Regions from separate parts of the Arthrobacter zhaoxinii genome, predicted to be linked through region 1. Evidence: riboswitches for the same ligand, from Rfam matches in the RefSeq annotation. Region 1 holds a riboswitch; each other region holds the start of a gene.
What was found. Region 1 has a riboswitch for S-adenosylmethionine ahead of N2K95_RS13435 (hypothetical protein). Riboswitches for the same ligand answer to the same signal wherever they lie in the genome.
Positions count from the first base shown of each region.

Region 2: another riboswitch for S-adenosylmethionine. It lies ahead of N2K95_RS00355 (cobalamin-independent methionine synthase II family protein); the one in region 1 lies ahead of N2K95_RS13435 (hypothetical protein).
Region 3: another riboswitch for S-adenosylmethionine. It lies ahead of N2K95_RS05135 (bifunctional o-acetylhomoserine/o-acetylserine sulfhydrylase); the one in region 1 lies ahead of N2K95_RS13435 (hypothetical protein).

Region 1 covers NZ_CP104275.1:2,878,208-2,885,037, forward strand. Annotated here, with positions in the region: gene N2K95_RS13410 (SGNH/GDSL hydrolase family protein) at 1-270, shown strand, start outside; gene N2K95_RS13415 (FAD-binding oxidoreductase) at 267-1,646, opposite strand; gene N2K95_RS13420 (ATP-dependent DNA ligase) at 1,762-2,829, opposite strand; gene N2K95_RS13425 (RBBP9/YdeN family alpha/beta hydrolase) at 2,840-3,391, opposite strand; gene N2K95_RS13430 (LLM class flavin-dependent oxidoreductase) at 3,466-4,485, shown strand; SAM riboswitch class IV at 5,313-5,446, shown strand; gene N2K95_RS13435 (hypothetical protein) at 5,462-5,866, shown strand; gene N2K95_RS13440 (CPBP family intramembrane glutamic endopeptidase) at 5,940-6,704, opposite strand; gene N2K95_RS13445 (NAD(P)H-hydrate dehydratase) at 6,746-6,830, opposite strand, start outside.
Region 2 covers NZ_CP104275.1:73,181-80,010, reverse strand. Annotated here, with positions in the region: gene pheA (prephenate dehydratase) at 1-351, opposite strand, end outside; gene N2K95_RS00375 (rhodanese-like domain-containing protein) at 348-674, opposite strand; gene N2K95_RS00370 (amidase) at 823-2,223, shown strand; gene N2K95_RS00365 (MsnO8 family LLM class oxidoreductase) at 2,233-3,219, opposite strand; gene N2K95_RS00360 (peptide MFS transporter) at 3,495-4,898, shown strand; SAM riboswitch class IV at 5,013-5,136, shown strand; gene N2K95_RS00355 (cobalamin-independent methionine synthase II family protein) at 5,155-6,360, shown strand; gene pgm (phosphoglucomutase (alpha-D-glucose-1,6-bisphosphate-dependent)) at 6,471-6,830, shown strand, end outside.
Region 3 covers NZ_CP104275.1:1,101,106-1,107,935, reverse strand. Annotated here, with positions in the region: gene N2K95_RS05150 (SRPBCC domain-containing protein) at 1-389, opposite strand, end outside; gene N2K95_RS05145 (VOC family protein) at 509-1,288, shown strand; gene metX (homoserine O-acetyltransferase MetX) at 1,294-2,403, opposite strand; gene N2K95_RS05135 (bifunctional o-acetylhomoserine/o-acetylserine sulfhydrylase) at 2,442-3,758, opposite strand; SAM riboswitch class IV at 3,836-3,952, opposite strand; gene N2K95_RS05130 (VOC family protein) at 4,113-4,763, shown strand; gene N2K95_RS05125 (DUF3592 domain-containing protein) at 4,810-5,376, shown strand; gene N2K95_RS05120 (glycoside hydrolase family 2 protein) at 5,291-6,830, opposite strand, start outside.

The DNA of each region.
Region 1 (6,830 bases):
ATCAGTACCGAGGGGCAGACCCTCCTGAACGAGGGAACCGATGCCTTGAACGCGGTCATCGCCGGTCAGGTTCCGGACAGCGGAGTGTTCGTGGATGTCGTGGACGAGTTCGCCGGGCACGGTGTCGGTTCCGCCGATTCCTGGATCATCTTCGAGGGCGGCCAGTTCGACCTACACCCCACGGAAACGGGGTACCGCGAGGGTTACACCGCCGCCATCCTCGAGGACGCGGGCAGCGAGTTCGGAGCCGGCTGCCGCGGACGGCGCTAGACCGGCAGCGGAACCGTGTGGCCGAACCGGAAGAGGTTCTGCGGATCGTAGGCGGCCTTGGCTGCCTGCAGCCGCCCGAAAACCTCCGGATCCCACGCAGGCTGGGCGCCCGCCGCCGTGCGTGCCGGTCCGCGAAGGTTGATCAGCGCACCCGCTGTGTAGGGGCCGACGACGACGTCGAGCCGATCCAGGGCTGCTGCTGTGACGTCCGCAGCCGGCGGAACATTGAGTCCCACGGAGTAGAGGTTGTAGGCTGCTTCCCGGCCGGACACAGCATCCTCGAACGGAGGATCCAGGGCCAGTGATCCGCCCATCAACCGGAGTTCCGTCATCATCAGCGGCGTATGCGATCCCGGCCCCACCTGGCCCAGCAAACCGGCCGCCAGTTCATCGGGCAGCTCGGCCAGCAGGGTCCCGCGGTCCAGGCTGGGCACCGGTTCGTCCGGATCCATGTGGATGCTGCCTACCGCCCCGTAGTCCATCGGTCCGGCGGTATCCATGAAGGGCGCGGATACATGCCGCATGGGTTCCAGCAGAGTGTCGCCCTCTTCCCGGCTGCCGAACACCGCGAACCGCAGGTGCACCGGCGAGGTACCGCGCAGTTCCTCAGGCAGGAACGGGACATCCGGCAGGTGCAGGAACGCCAGGGACGCTGAAACATCCGTCGGCAGCTGGGGTGTCCAGGCGCGGAACGCAGCCAGGGCCTCCGTGCCGGCATCTTCCGGGTACATGATGCCGCCGCCGTAAAATTCTTGGAACGGGGTCAACCCGAGCGTCATGGACGTGATGACGCCGAAATTGCCCTTGCCGCCGCGCAGCGCCGCGAACAGCCCGGCGTCTTCGGCACTGCCTGCCTCGAGGTGCCTCAGGCTGCCGTCGGGAGTCACAACATCGATCGCCTGCACATGGTCGCTGGCGAATCCCAGCGCCCGGCCCATCAGCGGCAACCCTCCGCCTGACGCGTAACCCGCCACTCCTACCGTTCCGGAGGAGCCATGCGGGCCGGTAAGCCCGAGCAGCACGGTCTCCTCCAGCACCGCGCGCCAGCGGACACCGGCACCCACGGTGACCGTGCCGGCGTCGGGGTCCACCGCCAGGTCCTGCAGCCGGGACGTGTTGATCAGCAGGCCCTCGTCCATCGCGGCCGCGGCACCGTGGCCGGTCGCCTGGATCCCGACAGGAATGCCGCGCTCAGCTGCCCAGCGGACGGCGTTCTGTACATCCTCGACGGCGGCTGCACCGAGCACCGCATCGGGACGCTGGATCACCGAGGGGTTGAAGCCGGCGGTGTCGTCGGCGTACCCGGGTTCCCCGGGACTGTTCAGCGGGCCGTGGACAACCTTGCGGAGGGTTTCGAGGTCGGCTTCCTGGATCATCTTCGGCTCCTTGTGGGCGGGTGTCCGCGGCCGCCGGTCCCGCGGACCGGAGATGCTGCCAAAAAATGCTAGGCATCGAAGTGCTGCCCTGCCTAGCCCCGCCGGAAAACTTCCGCTAGCTGCCGAGCACCTCCGCCAGATCGAACTTCACCGGTTCCTCCAGCTGCTCATAAGTGCAGGATTCGGGCGTGCGGTCCTGCCGCCAGCGGGAAAACTGGGCCACATGGCGGAACCGCTCCCCCTCCATGTGGTCGTAGCGGACCTCCACCACCCGTTCGGGGCGCAGCGGCACAAACGAGAAGTCCTTCTTACCGCTCCAGCGGCTGCCCTCGGAGTTGCGCGGGGTGCGGGTCCCGTTCTCCTGCTCCCCCTCGGCCCAGGGATGTCCGTCCTCGACGGCGACCAGCGGCTGGAGTTCCTCGAACAGCTCCCGACGGCGGTCCATGGAGAACGAACTAGCCGCGCCCACATTCACCAGCACGCCGTCGTCGTTATAGAGCCCCAGCAGCAGGGAGCCGATCAGATCGGGGCCGGACTTGTGGACCCGGTAGCCGGCGAGCACGCAGTCCGCCGTGCGTTCGTGCTTGAGCTTGGCCATGGTGCGCTTGTTCGGTGCGTACGGGCCGGCCAGGGGTTTGGCCACCACGCCGTCCAGGCCCGCACCCTCAAAACGGCCGAACCAGTCCTGCGCCAGGTCGGCGTCGTCGGTGGCTGCGGTGACGGACACCGGTGCCTGCGCCGTTTTCAACGCCTCGACCAGGGCCTCCCGGCGTTCGGAGAACGGCCGGTCCCGGTAGTCGACGTCGCCCAGGGCCAGCAGGTCGAAGGCCACGAACCGGACCGGGGTTTCCTCCGCGAGCAGTTTCACCCGGCTGGCGGCGGGATGAATCCGCTGCTGCAGCAGTTCGAAGTCCAGCCGTTTGCCGTCCGGGGCCACCATAACGATCTCGCCGTCCAGCACGCACCGCTCCGGCAGGTTCTGCCGAAGGGCGTCGACGAGTTCGGGGAAGTACCGCGTCATCGGCTTCTCGTTCCGGGAGCCGATCTCGACGTCGTCGCCGTCCCGGAAAATGATGGACCGGAATCCGTCCCATTTGGGTTCGTACAGGTAGTCCCCGCGGGGCAGGGCGCTGACGGATTTGGCCAGCATCGGGGCAACCGGGGGCATCACGGGAAGGTCCATGTGCCCATTCTTATCCGATGGCGGCCGGTTCCCCCAGCCCTGCGGTGAACGCGGTGAGCAGGTCGCGGCCCTGTTCCCAGTAGCCGACTCCGCTCTTTTCGTTGATGTGGGCGAGCTCGCCGGCGTTGATGACGGGCAGTTTCCAGGCGGCGGCGATGGCCTCTGCCGCCGGGAGAGCACAGTACGGATCGCTCTCGCTGGCAATCAGCAGGCCGGGCACGGGCAGCTCCTGCAGCCGCGGATTCCGGAATGTTGCGGCGGCCTGCGGAAACGATGCGGCAACGGGATCCGGCGGGCTGACCAGGAAAACCCCGCGGGCGCCGTCGGGGTTCCGCAGCAGCCACTCGGCCGCAGCAAGGCAGCCCAGGCTGTGGGCCACCAGGACTGTCTGCCCGTTCCGGGCTCCGGCTGCCCGGTCCAGCGCTGCCATCCAGTCCTCCAGTTCGGGTTCATCCCACGACGACGGCGCTATGCGGGTGACGTCCGGCAGGTCCGCCTCCCAGCGGCTCTGCCACTGCTCCGGCGGCGAGCCCTGATAGCCCGGGATCATGGTGATATGCACTGAAGCTGTATCCTTTCACTGGTTCGGCGCATGTGGGCGGGAATACTGCCGGCCCCTCAGGCGCTGGAGCTTTTATGAAGAAAATAGGGTTCCTGTCCTTCGGACATTACCGGAATGCCATCGGGTCCCTGACCCCTTCCGCCGGGGACGCGCTGCGCCAGCAGGTCGAGCTAACCGTGGCGGCGGAAGAGATCGGCGTCGACGGCGCGTACCTTCGGGTCCACCATTTCGCTCCGCAGTTCTCCGCACCGTTCCCGCTGCTGGCGGCCATGGCTGCGCGGACCAGCAGGATCGAGCTGGGTACGGGCGTGATTGATATGCGTTACATGAATCCGATCGGGATGGCCGAAGATGCTGCCGCCGCCGATCTGATCAGCGAGGGCAGGCTGCAGCTCGGCATCAGCCGGGGATCCCCCGAGCCCGCCCTGCGCGGATATGAGTCCTTCGGTTACGTGCCCGGGCCGGATTTCTCCGACGCCGAGATGGCCCGCCAGCACACGGAAGTCTTCCGGGCAGCCATCGCCGGAGCCGGCGTGGCACAGGCAGATCCGGCAATGACCGGCAGCACCGGCGCCATGGCCGTCGATCCCCTCTCCCCCGGTCTGCCGGAGCGTATCTGGTGGGGTTCCGGAACCCGGGCCACCGCCAAGTGGACCGGCGAACAGGGCATGAACCTGATGAGCTCCACCCTCCTGACCGAGGACACCGGCGTGCCGTTCGATCAGCTGCAGGCTGAGCAGATAGCGGTGTACCGGAAGGCCTGGGCGGACGCCGGACATCAGGGCACCCCGCGGGTGTCCGTCAGCCGCAGCATCATTCCGCTGGTCACCGGGCAGGACCGGCACTACTTCGGGGTGCGGGCGCAGGCCGAGGGCCGGGACCAGGTGGGGCACCTCGACGGCGGACTGGCCCGGTTCGGGAAGAGCTACATCGGCGAACCGGACGTTATTGCCGCCGAGCTGGCCGCCGACGCTGCGGTGCAGGAGGCCGATACCGTCCTGGTGACCGTGCCGAACCAGCTGGGCGTGGACTACAACGCGCATCTGTTGGAGAGCATCGTGAAGCTTGTGGCTCCGGGGGCCGGCTGGCGGTAAGGAACCTTGGCACCCTTCGGGGCCTGGATCCGGCGGCAACGAAATTCCCCGCTCGCAGAGCTCGCGGAGAATATTAAAGCCGCCTTCTCCAGGCCCCTTCGTGCGTCCGTCACCGTCCACCAGGCGGCGGGTACCGTTGCATCGTGGTCCCTCGAGGGCTCCGTCTCCCATAGCGATGTACCACCCGAAAAGACGACCAGTGCCACTCAGCACTTCGCGGATATCGATCGTTGCAGACCTCCGTTCCTACGGTGAGGAAGCAGCTGCAGAATGGGCATGGGAAGCACCCCCGGAGACTCTGCAGGATGTTCTGACCGTTGCAGATTGGATGCTCTATTACGGTCCCGGCCTCCCCAGCGGGGCATCCTTGACCATCAGCAAGGCGGTCGCACTGGGCGGAATATATATTCATGAGTCCCGTCCTCGGGACCTGCGCCGCAAGCGAAGAGACTTGAAGGTTTGGTATTCAACTGTCGCCGCCAATACCCCATACGCGCAGGAACGCTTCCTCGGAAGCAGTGACTATGCTGTGGTCGGCCCAGATGCACGTAGCTATTGGGGACGAGAAAATAAGCCTTAGTCACCTTTGGTGTGCAGCTGTCCCCTGTCCTGCGCCGGGCGGAAGGCGAGGTGCAGGTGCGAACGGGAGTGCCGGACGGGCCGGGTTAGGCGGCTTTAATAATCCTTGCGAGCTCTGCGAGCAGGGATTTTCGTTGCCGCCGTTCCGGTCCGCCCGGCGCCCACCCACACGACGCACGCCCACCCAGCGCACCTCGGAAACAGCCCACTGTCGAAATGTCAGTGGCCTCCGCTAGAGTAGTTTTCAGCTTCACGAGATGTGGCCTTCGCCCGGCACCCCCGGGCACAAAAGCTCCGACTGGCCCCACACCAACCCCACTGTTCGGCGGGTGGTTCGGATGACGAAGCGGCCTGCGTCATTCGTCGCAGGCAAGGACAACCTGCAAAGGAACCCACTGTGAGCATTTCCAGTGTCAGCAAATCCGGCCTCAGCAACTGCAGCGGCTTCGCCCCGGGGCACAACATCCATTGGATCCACGCCCGCCGCCTCGAGGGGTGGGAGCAGTGGTCGGACGTCGAAGTCACGGCCGATCCGCAGCTGGACCTCATCTATCTGGTGTCCGAAGGCACCCAGCAGCTGATGTGGTTCCACAATGTCGGGGCCGTCGCCACCGCGCTCGCGGCCGCCGTCGACACCCCGCAGTGGTGCCAGCGTTATTCCACCCTGATGGTGCCGGGCGGATTCGATTCCGATGCCCGGAGCTCTTTTTTCTACTTGGCCCGGCCGGAACGGGTGGTTCCCTGCAACGGCTCCCTGGTTCGGGCACCGGAAACTGAGCGGATTGAAAAAGCCGGCTCCTAGCTGCTGCCCCGCCCTGGAATTCCGACGGATTCCGGGGCGGAGCCAGCCCTGTCGGCGCCGGCCGAGACGGCAGCTACTGCTGCAGCAGCTCCGGCGGCACGGTGTAAATGAGGATGACACCCAGCAGGTTCTTCGCGGCGTGCACGCCGTAGGACAGCATGAAGTTGTTGCCGGCCCAGACGTAGATGCCCACGAGAGTGGCACCCATCGCCAGGTAGGGCATCAGCACCGGAAGGGACAGGGATTCCTTGCCCACAATGTGGATGGAGGCGAACAGCAGGACCGACAGGATGCAGCAGCCCCAGAGGTTCCAGTACCGGCTGAGTTTGCCGATCAGCAGGTGCCGGAAAATGTACTCCTCGACAAAGGGCGCCAGCACCACCAGCAGAGGTACCACCAGCCAGGGCGACACGGATCCCACGAATCCCTCTACGGCTTCCTGGTTTACCGCCGTTTCGACCTGTCCGGTCAGCAGTGCCCCGATCATGGTGACAATGAGCATAGCGATGACGCCGACAGGAATCAGGGACAGGGACAGCACCGGCCGCGTGGCAAGGATCTTCGTTTCCCGCACCACATAGGGCCGGGCCGCGACAAAGGCCAGCAGGCCGGCAACCCCGTAAAACGCCAGGTTCAGGACGTAGGCGGCGGCCACCGGATCCGGAACCAGCATCACCAGGACAGGCATGACAAGTCCGGGCGCAAAGCTCAGGACCAGCAGGAACACTACGTAGAAGCCCGCTGCCACGGCGTCGCGCCGGGTGTAACGGTAGGAAAGCCAGGGGATCTGCGCCGCAGGGCGCCCCGAGGGGCCGGTCCGGTATTCGTTGGCAGTCATCACCTCAGGATATGGGCCATTCCCCCGGGTTACACCCTGTGCTAGTTCAGCTCCGCGATCACCGGCGGCATCGCTTCGAGCAGTTCCCGTGCCAGGAAGCTGAGCGGACCCCGCGAGGCGGAGAGC
Region 2 (6,830 bases), 660 kb from region 1:
ATCGGCCAGTGCCAGACCCGGGCGCACCGCCAGCACAAAGGTGATGGGCACCAGGACCTCGCGCAGGATCCGCAGCGGAGGTCCGGCGGACAGCGCATCGAGGGTGGCGCTGACGCCGCCCTCCACGGAGTTCTCGATCGGCACCACTGCAGCGGTGGCCCGCCCGGAGCGGACCATTTCCAGCGCGGAGTTCACGCTGGGTGCCGGAAGACGGACGGCGTCCTGCGCGCCCGGAATACTCAGCAGGGCCGCCTCCGTGAAAGTGCCCTCCGGGCCGAGGTAGGCATAAACCACGGTTTCCCCCAGCGGGCCGGGGTGGTGCGGGGCCTGGGTGTCGGCGGCGGAGGTCATTTAACGGTCGGTTCCTGCCCGTTGTCGGAAACCATGGGCTTGCCCGCCTCGAGCCAGGCACCCATGCCGCCGTTGACGTTGACGGCGGAGTAGCCGTTGGCCTCCAGCCACTGCGTGGCGCGGGCGCTGCGGCCGCCGGTGCGGCAGATGACGGCGAGGTCCTGGTCCGGGTCGAGCCCTTCGAGGGCATCGGGCAGCTGGTCGAGCGGAATATGGAGGGCGCCGTCGACGTGGCCGGCTTCCCATTCGTAGTCTTCCCGGACGTCGAGGATTTTCGCTCCCTCGGGAATGGTGTCTACGGTTACGCTCTGCATCTCGGTCATGGCTGCCCTCACTGTCGTACGGGGTGTCGCCCCGCACCGCAGTCCGGGCACGCCCGGGCCGCCGCAGGGGGCCGTTTTCTCCAGCCTATAGTGGGACGCGGTCCGAGAGAACAAACCTCCGGCACCCGCACGCACCGAAAGGCAGGCAATGCCCGCTCCCCACGAACTGACCGCAGTCGAGCTGCGGGACGCCCTGGCTTCCGGCGTCCTCGGCGCCGAGGAAGTCACTGTCCACTACCTGCGGCGCATTGAGGAACTCAATCCGGAGCTGGGTGCCTTCCTGACGCCGACGCCGGAACTCGCCGTCGCCGAGGCACGGGCGGCGGATGCGCGCAGGCTCCGGGGAGAGAAGCTGGGGGTGCTGCACGGGGTGCCGCTGGCACACAAGGACCTGACCGATGTTGCGGGGGTCCGCACCACCTTGGGCAGCACTGCCCTGGACCCGCGGGTCGCCGAGGAGGACGCGCCCCTGCCGGCCGTGCTGCGCCGGGCCGGGGCCATCAGCCTGGGCAAGACGCAGGTTCCGGAATTCGGACTCAGCAGTTACAGCGAGAACCGGGTGGGTCCGCCGGCGCGGAATCCCCGCGATCCGCGGCTCAGCCCCGGCGGCTCCTCGGGCGGCAGCGCAGCCGCTGTGGCCGCAGGCCTGATCCCCTTTGCGCCGGGCACCGACGGCGGCGGCTCCGTACGCATCCCGGCAGCCGCGACCGGCCTGGTGGGCCTCAAACCCAACCGCGGGAGGATCCCGGCCGGCTCGGCACAGCAGGACCTCGGACAGTTCGTGGTCGCCGGTCCGCTGGCCCGGACCGCAGCGGATGCGGCGCTGCTGCTCGATGCGATGGTCGACGAACCCAACTACCGCGCCACCAGCGCGGCACTGGTGCCCGGGACCTTCCTGGCCGCCGCACTGCGCGCCGAGGGCCGGTTCCGGATCGGAGTAAGCACCCGCTCGCCGTTCGAGTCCCGGCTGGATATCCAGCTTGATCCCGAAGCGGTGCAGGCGCTCGACGCAGGCATTGCGGCCCTGACGGGTGCCGGCCATGACCTGGCGGACGCGGACCTGATGTACGACGAGCGGTATCCGGACGCCTTCCAGGTGGTGTGGACGGCCGGGTTGGCCACCGCCGCCCTGCCGCTGGGCGGCGGAGAACGGCTGACCGATCTGGCGGCGGTGATGCGGCAGCGGGCGCTTCGGCGCAGCGCCGCGGACCTGGTGGCCGCCGTCGACGTCCTGCGGACCTTCGAGGCGGAGACCATCCGGCAATACAGCGCCTACGACATGATCCTGACCCCCACTCTCGGGATGACGCCGCGGCCCATCGGCTGGTACGGCAGCGGCCACGAGGCAGCTGAAGACCGCGCGGATGAGGATTATGCCCGTCAGTGCCGCTACTCCCCGTTCACGTCCATGGTGAATGTCTGCGGCCTTCCGGCCATTACCCTGCCGGTGCTGGACACGGAGGCAGGACTGCCGATGGGCGTACAGCTGATCGGGCGTCCGGGTGCGGAAGCGGATCTCCTGGCCGTGGCAGCGCAGCTTGGCTACTGACCGCCCGGCTTAGAAGAGGCTTGCCAGCAGCCGGTCGGATTCCCGCTGCCCCTCAATGTCGAACGCGCCGCCGGTCACCAGCAGCTCGTCCGCACCGAAGGAGGCCGCCAGTTCCTCGAGCCGGCCGTGCACCTGTCCCGCTGTCCCGTAGACGGAGGTGGCAAGGGTGGCGCGGACCAGGTCCTGCTGCCGTGCGGACAGGGCGGCGGCGCCCTCCGCGGGTGACAGGGCGGGAAACACGCCCTTGGTCCGGGAATCGGCCATGGCATGCGCCTCGGGCAGCAGCAGTTCCCTTGCCTTCTCCTCACTGTCCGCCACGGCAACGTTGACTGCCGCCAGCACGTAGGGCCGGGGAAAGCGGTCCGAGGGACGGAACGCCGAGCGGTACCGCTCCAGTGCGCCGGTCTGCCCGGCGCTGTTCCGGCGGAACAGCGCCGGGCCGCCCAGGACGACGCCGAGGCCCGCCCGGGCTGCTATTTCCACTCCTGCTCCGGTGGCAAGCACAAACACCGGCGTCCGTCCGCTGTCCCGGGGACGCGCGGTGATCGGTGCGGTGCCGTTGAGGTAGGCCAGCAGCTGCCCCAGCTGCTCCTCGAACTGCTCCGCCTCGGCAGGCCCCGCCTGCAGTGCCGCGCGCACCGCCGGAGTGAAACCGACGGAACGGCCCAGCCCGAGATCGATCCGGCCGGGATACAGGGCCTGCAGGGTGGCGGCCTGCTCAGCCACGACCAGCGGCTGATGGTTCGGCAGCATCACGCCTCCGGAGCCGATCCGGATGCTCCCGGTGCGTGCGGCCAGGGCAGCCATCAGGACAGCGGGCGCCGAACCGGCAATTCCCGCCACCGCGTGGTGCTCGGCCACCCAAAAGCGCCGATATCCGAGCCTGTCCGCCATCTCCGCCCGCTCGAGCACGGCCGAGAGTGCATCAGCTTCCGAAAAGCCTTCACGGTTGTTCGCACGGTCGAGGATGGAAACGGGAACACTGAAGCGGGCCATACCCCTTCCAACCCGGCCTCCCGCTAGGGAATTCCGGACCGGTCGCGCAAATCCGTCCGTCATGCAGGCCCACAAGCATGTAATGCAGGCAAAAGCATCCGTTTTGCCTGTGATTTTGGGCACCCAGGGATGGCAACCTTCCTTGTCTCCGGCGGATTCTTTCGGATTTGACTGCTTGACCACCTGCCGAGAGTGGGAATATTAAACTCGTGAGCCATACCCCCAGTACCTCAGGCGTAAAAGAAGCGCGTAAAACCTTCTTCGGCCATCCCCGGATGTTGGCCAACCTCTTCAGCGTTGAGCTGTGGGAGCGATTCTCCTTCTACGGCATGCAGGGCATCCTGCTGTATTACATGTACTACAGCACCACCGACGGCGGCCTCGGCATCAACGAGGCCGTTGCTGTGTCGCTGGTCGGTGCGTACGGCGGCGGTGTTTACCTCTCCACCATCCTCGGTGCGTGGCTGGCGGACCGGGTCTTCGGCGCCGAACGGGTGCTGTTCTATGCTGCAGCCCTGGTCATGCTGGGCCACATTTCCCTGGCCGTGCTGCCCGGCGCCGTCGGACTGGCCTCCGGCCTGATCCTGATCGCCCTGGGTTCCGGCGGTGTGAAGGCCAACGCGACGTCGCTGGTCGGCACCCTGTACGACGAAAAGGACCAGCGCCGCGACGCCGGCTTCTCCATCTTCTACATGGGCATCAACATCGGCGCCCTGATCGGCCCGATCCTGACCGGCCTGGCGTGGAGCGAATACGGCTTCCACTACGGCTTCGGCCTGGCCGCCATCGGCATGGCCATCGGCCTGGTCCAGTACGGCGTGACCCGCAAGAACCTGCCCGCATCCGCCCACCAGGTAGCCAACCCGCTGCCGAAGCAGCAGTACATGAAGGTCAGCCTCATCGCAGCTGCCGCTGTGGTTGTCATTGTGCTGGCCGTTGTCTTCGATCTGTTGACCGCCAAGAACCTCGCGGTGGTGATGGCGATCCTCGCCATCGTGGCCGCCGTCGCATACTTCGTGATCATCCTCAGCAGCAAGAAGGTGAACCGGGTGGAACGCCGCCGGGTGTACTCCTTCATGCCGCTCTTCATCGCCAGCGCTGCGTTCTGGGCCCTGTTCCAGCAGCAGTTCACGGTGGTCGCCATGTACGCGGACTCCTCGCTGAACCGCAGCATCTTCGGCTGGGAAATGCCGCCGAGCTGGGTGCAGTCCATTAACCCGGTCTTCATCATCATCTTCGCCGCCGTGTTCGCCGGCGTCTGGACCAAGATGGGCGACCGCCAGCCGTCCTCCCCGCTGAAGTTCGCCCTGGGCCTGGCCGTGATGGGCCTTGCCTTCCTGGCGTTCATTCCGTTCTCCGGCGGAGCTCCGAACAGCACCCCGCTGCTGGCCATGGCCGGCATCCTGCTGCTGTTCACCTTTGCTGAACTGTTCCTGTCCCCGATCGGACTGTCCGTGGCAACCAAGCTGGCCCCGGAAGTCTTCCGGACCCAGATGGTGGCCCTGTTCTTCCTGTCCGTCTCCCTGGGCACCACCCTGGCGGGCTGGCTGGCACAGTTCTACGACCCGGAAACCGAAGTCAGCTACTTCACCTTCAGCGGCGTCACCGCGATCATCCTGGGCATTGCCCTGGCCGCGGCCACACCGTCGATCAAGAAGCTCATGGGCGGCGTGCGCTAAGCACCCGGAGCTTTTCCCAGGACGGCGGTACCGGAGTTTTCCGGTACCGCCGTCCTTTTTATGTTGTGTCATGTGCTTGGAGGCGCCCCGCCGGCATGGCTAGGATGGTCCCAGCTTCAGGAGACACGGCCGCCAAGCTCCGACTTGGCCGTGCACCAACCCCATGCTTCGCGGGTGGTTCGGATGACGAAGCGGCCTGCACCGCCCTTCGGGCATCCGGTGCGGGCAAGAGCACGGATTCCAAAGGATCGCCGCCATGCGCAAAAGCACCGACCGTATTCTGGCCACTCACGCAGGGTCCCTCCCCCGCACCCCTGAACTGCTTGCCGCGAACGCAGCACGGGAAGCCGACCCTTCGGATACCGAGGGCTACGCGGATCTGCTGCAGGCCGCCGTCGCCGATTTGGTGCGCCGCCAGCTGCAGGCGGGCATCGACATCCCCAACGACGGCGAATACGGGCACGCGATGTCCGCCGACGTCGACTACGGTGCCTGGTGGTCCTATTCCTTCTCCCGGCTCAGCGGCCTGAGCGTTGCCGAGACCGGAATCTGGAACATGGAGCCGCACCGCTCGGAGCCTGGCAACGTGGTCCTCACCAGCTTCGGAGACCGCCGCGACCGCCGGCGCTTCGCTGATGCCTACACCGACCCGTCCTCCGGCATCACCACCGGCGCCCAGAAGGTCTTCCCCAAGGTCACGGGTCCCGTGGAGTACACCGGGTACGACGCCGTGGCCCGCGATATCGCCAATCTCAAGGCCGGCCTGGCCGGCTCGGGGAGAACGGAAGGCTTCCTCGCCTCACTCTCCCCCGGTTCCTGTTCGCGGATTGCCAACGAGTACTACGCCACGGAGGAGGAGTTCATCTACGCCTGCGCGGACGCGATGCGGGAGGAATATAAAGCCATTGTCGACGCCGGGCTGATCGTCCAGATTGACGATCCGTCCATCGCGGAGAACTGGGACCAGATCAATCCCGAACCTTCCGTCAGCGACTACCTCAAATTCACGCAGATCCGCGTGGACGCACTGAACTACGCCCTGCGGGGCCTGCCCGAAGAGCAGATCCGCTTCCACCTGTGCTGGGGCTCCTGGCACGGACCGCACACCACGGATATCGAGTTCCGCCATCTGGCGGACACCCTGCTGCAGATCAACGCCGGCGCCTACAGCTTCGAAGCCGGCAACGTGCGGCACGAGCACGAATGGCGGGTCTGGGAAGACACCAAGCTGCCGGACGGGAAAGTCCTTCTTCCCGGCGTCGTCTCCCACGCCACCAACGTGGTGGAACATCCGGAACTGGTGGCGGACCGGATTGAGCGTTTCGCCCGGCTGGTGGGCCGCGAAAACGTCATCGCTTCCACCGACTGCGGGCTCGGCGGACGGGTGCATCCGCAGATTGCGGCAGCGAAGCTGGCGGCCCTGGGAGAAGGTGCCCGGCTGGCCAGCAGCCGGCTTTGGTAGGCGGAGGCAGGGCCTGAATACCGGCAACGAGTAGTTTCAGGAAAAGCAGGACTGACCGGCGGCAGGCGCGCGTCTGCCGCCGGGACCGTTTTTTTGGCATGCTTAGGGGTATGTCTAATCGTGCCGGCCAGCGTGCCGAACCTTCCGACCTTGTAGATCTCACCGCGCTTTTGGACGCCTATTACGACGTCGTCCCGGATCCGTCCAATGTCGCCCAGCGCGTTGCGTTCGGCACCTCCGGGCACCGCGGATCCTCCCTCAACGGGGCGTTCAATGAGCAGCACATCGCGGCAATCACCCAGGCCATCGTGGAATACCGGACGTCTGCGGGAATCACCGGACCGCTGTTCATGGGCAAGGACACGCACGCGCTGTCCGAACCGGCACAGAACACCGCGCTGGAGGTCCTGGCCGCCAACGGCGTGAATGTGCTGATCGATGCACGCAACGGGTTCACCCCCACCCCCGCC
Region 3 (6,830 bases), 1.7 Mb from region 1:
AGGTTCGCCAGGTGGAAGGCCCACCCTTCGCGGTGGGCTGCCGAAAGCTCCGCGCCGATACCGGCGTCGAGCGCCGCAAAGCCGCTCTCGGTCACTGCTATCCCGGTGGTATCTATCTCATCGGTCAGTTCGAAGCTGACCACTGTGTGGGCGCCCCATTCGGGTGCGGTCCAGCGGAAGGAGAGCAACCTGCCCGGGGCCACGGCCAGCACCGTGCCGGTGGCGGTGTGCTCCACCCCGTCCTCGCTCCACCGCTCTTTCAGGGGCGCCCCCGGGTGCGGGGCGAAGTCCATGTCCGGCCACCAGGACGCCCGGTTATCCACGAGTACGTGCCAGAGTACCTCCGGGGTGCACTGCGCCCGGCCAGAGAGGGAAATCCGATCTGCCATGGGGAATGTTCTTCCATGAATTGCCGCGGCGGGCAAGGGGTAAACCCCTGTTGTGCGCCTCCCGGGGTTGGTATAACTGCGGATATCCCGCTGCAGTTCCTCCGAAAGAGGTGGCCCTCATGCCTGCTGCACCCGACCGCTTTCCTGCAGGTTCACCCTGCTGGGCGGATCTGACCTCCTCCGATCCTGCCCGGGCCCGGGAGTTCTATGCCGGTCTGCTCGGCTGGGACACCGTGGACCTGGGCAGGGCATCCGGACATTACCTCCACTTCCGGCACAACGGGGACGTGGTGGCCGGCATGATGCAGAACTCGCCGGAGACCACGTTCCCGGATTTCTGGACCGTGTACCTTGCCTCCGACGATGCCGGTGCCACAGCCGGTTCCGCTGCCGCCGCCGGAGGGCAGGTGCTGCTGGACCCGGCGCGCGCCCTGGACCAGGGCACGGTGGCGGTGCTCGGCGACCCCACCGGAGCGGCCATCGGTGTCTGGCAGCCGGATACCCTCCGGGGATTCGCGCGGATCGATGAGACCCGGGCACCGGTCTGGTACGAGCTCATGACCAATAACTATCCGGCGGCCCTGGAGTTTTACCGGAACGTGTTCGGCTGGGAAACGGCGGTCCTCTCAGACACCAGCGAGTTCCGCTACTCCACGCTGCAGAGCAACGGCCGTCCGGTGGCCGGGGTGATGGATGCCGCCGAGGGACTGCCGGAGGACATCCCCTCCCACTGGGAGATCTACTTCGGCCATGCGGATATCGACGCTGCGGCCGAGCAGGCGGAGCAGCTGGGCGGATCGGTGTTGAGTGTGCCGGAGGATTCCGACTACGGCCGGATGGTCCAGCTGGCCGACCCCACCGGAGCAGCGTTTTGGCTGATGGCGGCCCCGGAGGCTTGAGCGTCCTACCCGAACACCTCCCGCTTCAAAGCGCCGGAAATCTCCCGGACGCTGGTCAGGAACCCGTCATGCCCGATGGGTGCCCGGATGTGGTGGACGGAGGTTTCCCGGGGCAGGGCTGCCGCCAGGTCCGCCGACTGCCGGGGAAAGTAGAGCCGGTCGGATTCGACCGCGGCAATAAAGAAGTCCGCCGCCGTGCCTGCGAGCGCCGCACGCAGGGATCCCCGGCCCCGGGCGACGTCGTGGCTGACCAGCGCCTCGGTCAGGACCAGATAGCTGTTGGCGTCGAATCTTCCGGCCAGCTTCCGGGCCTGGTGGTCCAGATAGCTCTCCACGGAGTACCGCCCCCTTCCGGCGGGCAGCATGGCGCCGAACGGATCTTCGGCTGCCTGGGGGGTGCGCCCGAACCGGTATTCCAGTTCCGGTTCGGACCGGTAGGTGATGTGTGCAATCCGGCGGGCCAGGCCGAGGCCGGTCAGCGGAGGCGTGCCGTTGTAATAGTCGCCTCCGCTGAAATCCGGATCCAGCCGGATAGCGGCCAGCTGCGCCTGGGCAAACGCGATCTGTTCCGCCGTGCTGGCTGCGGTCGCCGCGATCACCCCGCAGTGCAGCACCCGGTCCGGCTCGGTCACTGCCCATTCCAGCGCCCGCGCTCCCCCGAGCGAACCGCCCAGCACGGCATGCCAGCGCGCAATACCCAGTTGGTCGGCCAGCCGCGCCTCCGCCCGGACGGAATCCCGGATGGTGACGAACGGAAAGCGGGATCCCCAGGGCAGTCCGTCCGGATCCGCGGAGGCAGGTCCAGTGGAGCCGTAGCAGCCGCCCAGCATGTTGGCCGAGACCACGAAGTACCGGTTAGTGTCCACGGTCCGGCCCGGGCCCACCAGTTCCTCCCACCAGCCCGGTTCGGTACTGCTGCCCCGGGCCACGTGGCTGCTGCCGGTCAGCGCATGCGGGACCAGCACGGCGTTGCCGGCATCCGGGTCCAACTGCCCCCACGTCTCGTAGGCCAGGACGACGTCGGGCAGGTACCCGCCCGTTTCCAGTTCCAGTCCGCCGATGGAGGCGTACTGCAGCACCCCATCGGCGGGGTGCTGCAGCGGGGACACCGTCAGCGGCTCATGCCGGGGTGCCGGGTGCCGGGTCACGGAGGCTATGCTCCCTTGGCAGCCCGGAACCCTGCGTCGAGGTCCGCGAGGATGTCATCGATGTGCTCGATGCCCACCGAGAGCCGGACCAGCCCCGGGCTGACCCCCGCGGCCAGCTGCGCTTCGGCACCAAGCTGGCTGTGGGTGGTCGACGCCGGATGGATCACCAGGGAACGCACATCGCCGACATTCGCCACATGGGAATGCAGTTCCAGGCCGTCCACGAAGCGTTTGCCGGCATCGATGCCGCCCTCGATCTCGAAGGAGACAATGGCGCCGGTGCCGCGCGGCCCGTATTTGCGGCCGCGCTCAAACCACGGACTGGATTCCAGGCCCGCGTACGCCACCGACAGGACGTCGTCGTGGCCTTCCAGCCAGTTCGCTACGGCGACGGCGTTGGATACGTGCCGCTCCAGCCGCAGGCTCAGCGTTTCCAGTCCCTGGGCGATCAGGAACGCGTTGAACGGCGATACCGCGGACCCGAGGTCCCGCAGCAGTTGGACCCGGGCCTTGAGGATGAACGCCAGGTTGGCCCCGAGGGACCCGTTGACGCCCAGGTCTCTCGCGTAGACGAGACCGTTGTAGCTTTCGTCCGGGGTGTTGAACCCGGGGAACTTCTCCGGATCCGCGGCGAAGTCGAAGTTGCCCGAATCGACGATGACGCCGGCAATGGCCGTCCCGTGCCCGCCCAGGTACTTCGTGGCCGAGTGGACCACAATGTCGGCGCCCCATTCGATCGGACGGATGAGGTACGGCGTCGACAGGGTGTTGTCCACGATCAGCGGTACACCTGCCTCATGGGCCACGGCGCTGATGCCTTCCAGGTCCAGGACATCCTGGCGGGGGTTGGAAACCACCTCGCCGAAGAAGGCCTTGGTGTTGGGCCGGACGGCGTCGCGCCAGTGGTCCAGGTTGTCCGGGTCCTGCACGAACGTGGTCTCAATGCCGAACCGTTTCAGGGTGTGCTTCAGGAGGTTGTAGGTCCCCCCGTAGAGGCTGGGGCTGGCGACCACGTGGTCGCCGGCCTGTGCCAGGTTCAGCAGCGCGAAGGTTTCGGCCGCCTGTCCGGACGCCAGCAGCAGGGCACCGACGCCGCCCTCGAGGGAAGCGATCCGGTTTTCCACCGCTTCCTGGGTGGGGTTGCCGATCCTGGTGTAGATCGGTTCCAGTTCGGCCAGGGCAAACCGGTTCGCGGCGGCCTCTGCACTCGGAAAAACGAAGGACGTGGTCTGGTAGATCGGCAGGGCACGTGCACCGGTGACGGCGTCGGGCTCCTGGCCTACGTGGATCTGGCGGGTTTCAAATGACCAATCTGCACTCATGATGCTCCCTCAAACCAGGGGCCGCACAACGCCGCCGGGGTGCATCCGGGTACGCCGGATGTCCGGTGGGGTCGTGGGACCCGCGCTTGCCGGACGCCCGTTTGGCGTACGGCCAGGTCTTCACCCGGGGCACCCCACCGCGGTTGGAGGGTTGCCGGCCAGCAAGCCGGGGCTATCTGCTGGCACTCATGACCTGCACCTATGGAAACCGATATGCCGCCGTCGCGCAACCTCTATGACGCACCATGAAAATACGGAGTGTTTTGGCGCCGGACCGGGGCTGCGCCGCGGAAGTTTCCGCACTTAGGCCGCCCTTGGTCGAGACGGGTATCACAACGTGCCACAATGGGCCGCATGCGCTTGGACCATGTTTCTTATGCCTGTGAATCCGACGGTCTTTTGGCCACTACCGAGAGGATTGCTGCTGCTCTCGGCGCCGATTTCGTGAAGGGTGGCGTCCACCCCCGATTCGGTACCCGCAATATGATCCTGCCCCTCGCCAACAACCAGTACGTCGAGGTGGTGGAGGTCCTGAACCACCCGGCGTCGGACAAGGCGCCGTTCGGCCAGGCCGTGCGCCAGCGCTCGGAATGCGGCGGCGGCTGGATGGGCTGGTGCGTTGCCGTGGATGATCTCACACCCTTTGAGGAACGGCTCGGCCGGGCGTCCGTGCCGGGCAACCGCAAGTTCCCCGACGGCCAGGAGCTGACCTGGCGGCAGATCGGCATCAACGGGCTGATCGCAGACCCGCAGGTGCCCTACCTGCTGCGCTGGGACGACGGCACGGAGGAACTGCACCCTTCCAACGCGCTTCCGGGCATGCCCGGATCGGTGAAGCTCAAGTCCCTGACCATCGCCGGGTCCGCAGCGCGGGTCACGGATTGGCTGGGCCATCCGGTGGAGAAGCCGCTGGAGAACGTGGATGTCACGTGGATTGCGCCCGCCGGCACGCCGGGCATCATGTCCGTCACCTTCGACACCGCGAACGGTCCGGTAGAGATCTAGTTCCGGGGCCGGGCTTCGCCCGGCCGATAGCATCTGGGGGGGCTGTATGGCTGCGGGATTCACCAAACGACGACGGCGCGGGACTCTTTCGGTTCCTCCCCGGACTCCGAAGCAGCAGCCGCCCCTGGTGATATTCCTAAGCGGCCTGGGGTGCCTGGCCATGGCCGTCCTCGGCCTCTCCGTGTTCGTGCCGGCAGTCGAAGGCGACCGGCACGTGACGCACATCGGCATCCGCACCGAGGGCATCGTGGAGCGTGTCTACACGGAACGGCATGGCCGACGGTCCGGCCGGATCGTCACCTATGCGGAGGTCCGGTATGCCGGTCCGGAAGGATCGGCAAGGACCATGGATTCCCGGGTCCGCAAGGGCTGGAAAATGTTCGGCACGCAACCTCCCGAGGCCGTGAAGGGCGAACGGGTGACCGTGCTCTACAACCCGGAGGACGGTGACCATGCCGTGGTGGACGGATGGCAGCGCACCTACGGCTTCAGGGGTGGAATGGTGTGGCTGCTGGCCTTTATGGGTGTCACGGTGCTGGTGGCGGTGCCTGTCCAGGAGGTCCGGAAGCTCCGCCGGCGCCGGACCCAGCGGCAAGGACAAGCCGCCCGTTGAGCCCCTTCACCGTGCCGGCGTCGATCTTCAGCACTGCCCGGTCATAGGTCAGCAGCCCGTTGACCTCGTCCTCGACGTCGGTGAGCTGGGTGTACACGGTGGCAGCCAGCCCGCGGGCCACCGCCGGCTCGATCTGCCGGGTATGCAGGCGGATATAGGCACGCCGCAGGTCCCGCCGGGACCGGAATATCCGGTAGCCGAACTCCCTGTCGTTGAACGTGTGCCCGGGGATCCGCAGGCCGTAGCCGCCGTATTCGGACAGGACCACCGCACGCCGGCCCCGCTGCCAGGCCTTCCGCAGCCGGAACGGCACGAAGTACACATGCACGCTCTTGAGGTCTCCGCCGCCCTGGTCATGCCAGCCGCTGGCGTGGTCGATGATCCGGGTCGGATCGAGGCCGCGGAGCTCCTCCGCGAGGGCGTTGGCGTCGAACTGGCCCCAGCCTTCGTTGAACGGCACCCACACGGCGATCGACGGGCTGCTGCCCAGCAGCTCCACGGTGCCGTGCAGTTCGCGGCGGAACTCCTCCCGACCCTGCGCGTCCGCCCGCCCAAAGGCGAGATAGGCATTGTCTGAGCGGTGGGGAGCACCGGCTGCAGGAGCGCTCACCACGGAGTGCCGGTAGGTGGTGCCGCCGTTCACCAGGTCCTGCCAGACCAGGATCCCCAGCCGGTCACAGTGGTAGTACCAGCGCAGGGGTTCGATCTTGATGTGCTTGCGCAGCATCGTGAAGCCCAGCTCCTTCGCGGCGCCGATATCGAAGGCCAGTGCCTCATCCGAGGGCGCCGTATACAACCCGTCCGGCCAGTACCCCTGGTCCAGCAGTCCGGCATGGAAGTAGGGGACGCCGTTCAGCAGCAGCCGCTGGTGACCCTGCGGATCCGGGCCCATGCCCACGGTCCGCAGGCCGGTGTAGCTCCGGACCCGGTCGATTTCCTCATCTCCGGAGAGCAGCCGGATGTCGAGGTCATAGAGGAAGGGATCCTCAGGGGTCCACAGGTGCGGATCGGGAACCGGAATCCGCACGGGCCGGCCCGGCCCGGCGTCTGCCTGCGCTACGGTCCGGCCGGCGGCGCTTACCGTGATTTCGGCCCGCAGGCCGGGAGGCACGCGGGGACTCACGGAGGTACCGGCGCCGGCGCCGGAGGCGTCACTGACCGCGCCGGCGTCGGCACTGAGCAGGACGGTGGCGGTGACCGAGGTAAGGTCCGGCACCAGGACCAGCCGGGAGATGCTGGTCCGCGGCACGGATTCCAGCCACACGGTCTGCCAGATCCCCGACTGGGCGGTGTACCAGATACCGCCGCGGTCCAGCTTCTGCTTGCCGCGGCTGTGGTACCCCGTATCACTGGTGTCGCGTACCCGGACGACGATCTCGTGTTCGGTGGGTTCCTGCCCCGTCTCACCTGCCGGCTGCGAACGGTTCGCCAACGCGTCCGTGATGTCGAGGGAA